DNA from 2 places in the Bacillus nitratireducens genome. Region 1 is predicted to be linked to the other one. Evidence: riboswitches for the same ligand, from Rfam matches in the RefSeq annotation. Region 1 holds a riboswitch; the other holds the start of a gene.
What was found. A riboswitch is a leader RNA that binds a small molecule or an ion and turns the genes downstream of it on or off. The one in region 1 is predicted to bind cyclic di-AMP.

Region 1 (2,465 bases):
CGTTGGAGAAGAAAATAAGGTAAAGAGTTTAAGAGAGCTAGCAGCATTTCAGCATGAGTTAATTATTTTTACAGCAAATGAAGAGATAGCTGCTGAAGTTAGGAATTGTGGGTTTGATTGGACTTATAGCTGTAGTAAGGCGCAAGATTTTACTAGTATTTGTGAATGTATTAAGAAGGTGATTTTACTAGGGGATGAGCTTTCAATCGTTAGCTTCTTTACAGAACACATTCGCTTTTCTTTTCAGGCACCTATTACTGTTGTTACAAGGAATAAACGATATCCAGCGAGGCTCTATGAAACAATGGGAGCTAAATTTGTTGTGTTTACGAATTGTGATAATATTTCTTTTTTATTTTTTGAATAGGGCGGGGGAAAAGAAGATGAAGGTGTTGTTACTAGGAGATATAGCGAATCGCTGGGCGGTATCGGTAGAGCGAGTACAAGAATTGGTGGTGCTTGATCCTATTTTTCCAAGGCCCTATATTATATTGCCATCGAAAGACGCTTTATATTTAAAAACAGATGTTATCGAATATGAGCAGCTACATGCAGAATTGTCACAAGTTTATATTCGCGGGAGAAATTTGCGCGTGTTTTTGCGTGGAGAATAAATAGTGAAAAAAAGAGCGAATGCTGAGTGCAACAAGCTATGCACTTCATGCCATTCGCTCTTTTTATTTCGTATTTAAAAGATCATTTCTGTGAAAAAGAAAGAAAAGACGAGAAAACAGATGAAATAATATTAATAACACTCAATGTAAGCGTTTAAATAGATGGATATTTTCTTATTTTCAGTAATTTAGCTCTTTACAAGTTAAAAATAGAGGAGTATATTTACTCTCATAAATCATTCATGAAATTTCCAAAAAAAACCTAAAATCGCTGAGTTCCAGAAATGGAGCGGGGGAACCAATTTTGTGCATTGTCACTTGGGGTGAATCTTTCAATTTTGAAAGTAGGGCTACTCTTTAGGCCCGAATCCGACAGCTAACCTCGTAAGCGTTTAGAGAGGAGGTTTACTTTGTGTTGTTCATTTCGAACACTAAGTAGAGCTTAGTGTTCTTTTTTTGATAATAAGATGGTAAATTTTAACAAAAAGTGAGGGGTAGTTATGTTAGATGTGGTAATGATCGGGATTTTTGTTGGATTAGTCGCATCGATGGCAAGCCTGGCAAGTTGGTCAGATAAAGTTGTGAAAGAAGGGAAGCAATCATGACGATTGCCTTATCGGTTATTGTTGCAGCGATTACGGTGTACTTAGTGTACGCATTATTAAATCCAGAAAAGTTTTAATTAGGGGGAATCATTCATTATGATTTGGGTTGCAGTCGTTATTACAATGCTCTTGTTTATTTTAGTAGCAAAGCCAACGGGGATTTATTTAGAAAAAGCTTTTCAAGGTAGCAAAACGCTAGATAAAGTATTCGGGCCTTTTGAAAAACTTATTTTTAAAATTACGGGTGTAAAAGAATACAATCAAACGTGGAAACAGTACGCATTATCATTGGTGTTACTCAATGGATTTATGATTGTCGTCGTATATTTCATTTTCAGATTACAAGGTGTGCTGCCGCTAAATCCAGCGCATATTGAGGGAATGGAGCCTACGCTCGCTTTTAATACAGCAATTAGTTTTATGGCTGATACAAATTTACAGCATTATAGCGGTGAAAATGGTTTGTCTTATTTATCACAATTAATTGGGATTACATTTTTAATGTTCGCGGCACCAGCAACGACATTAGCACTTGTTATGGCGTTTATAAGAGGACTTGCTGGAAAAGAACTTGGTAACTTTTTCGTTGATTTTACGAGAGCATTAACGAGAGTTTTTCTTCCTATCGCATTTATTGCGGCGCTAGTCTTTGTCGCACTTGGTGTACCACAAACGTTAGACGGGGCGGTTACAGCACAAACAATTGATGGTGCGAAGCAAAGTATATTACGCGGGCCTGTTGCATCATTCGTTTCCATTAAGGAACTTGGAAATAACGGCGGAGGATTTTTCGGGGCAAACTCTACACATCCTTTCGAAAATCCAGGACAAATGAGTAATATTTTGCAAATGATGCTTATGATGTTATTGCCAACAGCACTTCCATTTACGTACGGACGAATGGTAGGAAATAAAAAACAAGGTCGCATCCTTTTCGTGTCACTATTCATGGTGTTTTTACTAGGATTTATAACGATTACGACATCTGAATTACATGGAAATCCAGCGTTAAATGGAATGGGTATCGAACATGTACAAGGAAGTACAGAAGGAAAAGAAGTACGATTTGGAACAGTATTTTCTTCCCTTTATGCGACAGTAACGACAGCTGCTGAAACAGGGGCTGTTAATACGATGCATGATACGTTAACACCAATTGGTGGTCTAGTTCCACTCGTAAATATGATGTTAAATACAGTATACGGCGGTGTTGGAGCAGGTTTTGTGAACATTATTATGTATGCAA
Region 2 (2,465 bases), on a different contig from region 1:
CTATTACAAAAGGAATTCGGTGAAGAGAAAGTAATTGGCGGTCTATGCTTTATCGAGACGACATTAAACGATCAGGGAGAAATTGTACAAACGAGTGCTGCCAACAGACTTGTATTTGGAGAAATTAAGTCTCAAGATTCAGAGAGAATCAATCATATTTCCAAAGCATTTGCAGGTACGAAATCTAGTTTTGTTTTAAGTGAAAATATTACGCAAGATATGTGGCATAAATATTTATTTATTACTGTAATGTCAGGTGTGACAACATTAATGCGTGCACCAATAGGACCGATTCGCGAAAGCGAAGGTGGACGCGATTTTATCCAAAACTTATTTGAAGAATCTGTGCAAATCATGAGGGCATTAGGAGCTCCGGTAAAGGAGAACATTGCCCAGGAACATATGAAAACAATTGATAAAATTTCGTATGATATGAAGTCATCGATGCAGCGTGATATGGAAAAAGGTTCGTCCATTGAAGCGAAGCACTTACAAGGATATTTACTGGATTTAGCAGAGCAATTTTCTATAGAAGCACCATTATTAGGAGCAGTATATCAAAATTTAAAAGTGTATGAAGAAATGGTCTTTAACAAATCGGCAATAGAATTGGATGTATGAAAAAATAAAAAAGAAAGCAATATATAAATGTATTGCTTTCTTTTTTATGACAAATTATTTATTTCTTTTAACTCTTTCTGTCAAGTTTATTTCTTGTTCGCGTTTCCCATACAACTGATTAATTTCATTTGCTAATGCATCTAAATAGGAATCGGAAAAAATAGGCTTCTTTTCTTTAGACATATAGGTCTCCTTTATCGATTTTTTAGTATTCATTATGTATATTTATCGGCGGATTATGCGCAATCATTTTAATTTTTTCTTTTTAAAAATTTTTGTTTACATTTTGAAAATAAAGGAGTATTATAATCCACAGTTTCAATTTTCTAAATCGCTGAAACCGCATGGTGCGGGGGACCCGTTCTTATGGATTAGTACTTAATCCAATGGGGTGAATCCTTGAAAAAGGTAGGGCTACTCAAAGGTCCAAATCCGACAGCTAACCTCGTAAGCGTTATATTGAGAAGGAAGGTGGAGCTTGTGCGACAAAAAATATAATGTCTACAAGTCTATTTCGTTATGGCTTGTAGACATTTTTTGTTTTCTGAAGAAATAGTTTATACGCTGTAACTAGCAGAAAAGTTCGTACAAAATTATTGGAGAGTGGACAGCAGTGGTTTCATCTATCAAAAGGTTTTTAATTGGAAGGCCGTTAAAATCAACTGAGTTAGGAGAGCAAAAGCTTAATAAAACGAAGGCGCTAGCCATTTTATCTTCTGACGCATTGTCATCAGTTGCATACGGACCAGAGCAAATATTAATTGCACTAGCAGGCCTTGGAGCGGTAGCTTATTGGTATTCTATTCCGATCGCTGTTGGGGTATTAGTATTATTGACAGCTCTTATTTTATCTTATCGACAAATTATTTTTGCTTATCCGCATGGCGGGGGGGCATACGTAGTATCAAAAGAAAATTTAGGGATGAATCCAGGATTAATAGCTGGAGGATCTTTATTAGTCGATTATATTTTAACTGTTGCAGTAAGTGTATCTGCAGGTACAGATGCGCTCACATCAGCTTTCCCTAGCTTACATGCACATAATGTAATCATTGCGATTATATTTGTTATATTGATTACTATTTTAAATTTAAGAGGGGTAACGGAATCAGCTTCTGTTTTAGCATATCCAGTTTATTTATTCGTTTTAGCACTATTTATATTAATTGGTGTAGGGATATACAATATTTTAACTGGTCACGTGTCACCGACTTTACACACGCCGATTGGAACACCAGTTGCAGGAATTAGTTTGTTCTTACTGTTACGAGCATTTGCTTCAGGAAGCTCTGCTTTAACGGGTGTTGAGGCGATATCTAACGCAATCCCAAACTTTAAAGATCCTGCACCTAACAATGCAGCGAAAACATTGCTTGCAATGGGTGCATTACTTGCAGTTTTATTTTCAGGAATTGTCTTTTTAGCTTATTATTACGGAATTAATCCAAGTAAGGAAGTAACAGTCGTTTCACAAATTGCTGAACAAACTTTTGGACGTAATTTCATGTACTATTTCATACAAGGTACAACAGCTTTAATATTAATTCTTGCTGCTAATACAGGTTATTCTGCATTTCCGCTATTAGCAGTTAACCTTGCGAAAGATAAGTTTATACCGAGAATGTTTACGATTAGAGGAGACCGCCTAGGTTACTCAAACGGTATTATTATACTTGGAATCGCTTCAATTATTTTAATTGTAGCTTTCCAAGGGCAAACAGAACATTTAATCCCGTTATATGCAGTAGGTGTATTTATTCCATTTACACTTTCTCAAACTGGGATGGTAATAAAATGGCTTCGTGAAAAACCTGAAGGATGGGCTTTGAGATTAACGGTCAATT

Region 2: another riboswitch for cyclic di-AMP. It lies ahead of Q3V31_RS02040 (APC family permease); the one in region 1 lies ahead of Q3V31_RS23230 (SipW-dependent-type signal peptide-containing protein).

Annotation. Positions count from the first base shown of each region.
Region 1 is NZ_JAUMJO010000006.1:252,200-254,664, reverse strand. Features, by position in the region: gene Q3V31_RS23240 (hypothetical protein) at 1-367, shown strand, start outside; gene Q3V31_RS23235 (hypothetical protein) at 384-614, shown strand; cyclic di-AMP (ydaO/yuaA leader) riboswitch at 874-1,019, shown strand; gene Q3V31_RS23230 (SipW-dependent-type signal peptide-containing protein) at 1,115-1,219, shown strand; gene kdpF (K(+)-transporting ATPase subunit F) at 1,216-1,296, shown strand; gene kdpA (potassium-transporting ATPase subunit KdpA) at 1,316-2,465, shown strand, end outside.
Region 2 is NZ_JAUMJO010000001.1:384,717-387,181, reverse strand. Features, by position in the region: gene panE (2-dehydropantoate 2-reductase) at 1-621, shown strand, start outside; gene Q3V31_RS02045 (hypothetical protein) at 676-804, opposite strand; cyclic di-AMP (ydaO/yuaA leader) riboswitch at 944-1,090, shown strand; gene Q3V31_RS02040 (APC family permease) at 1,235-2,465, shown strand, end outside.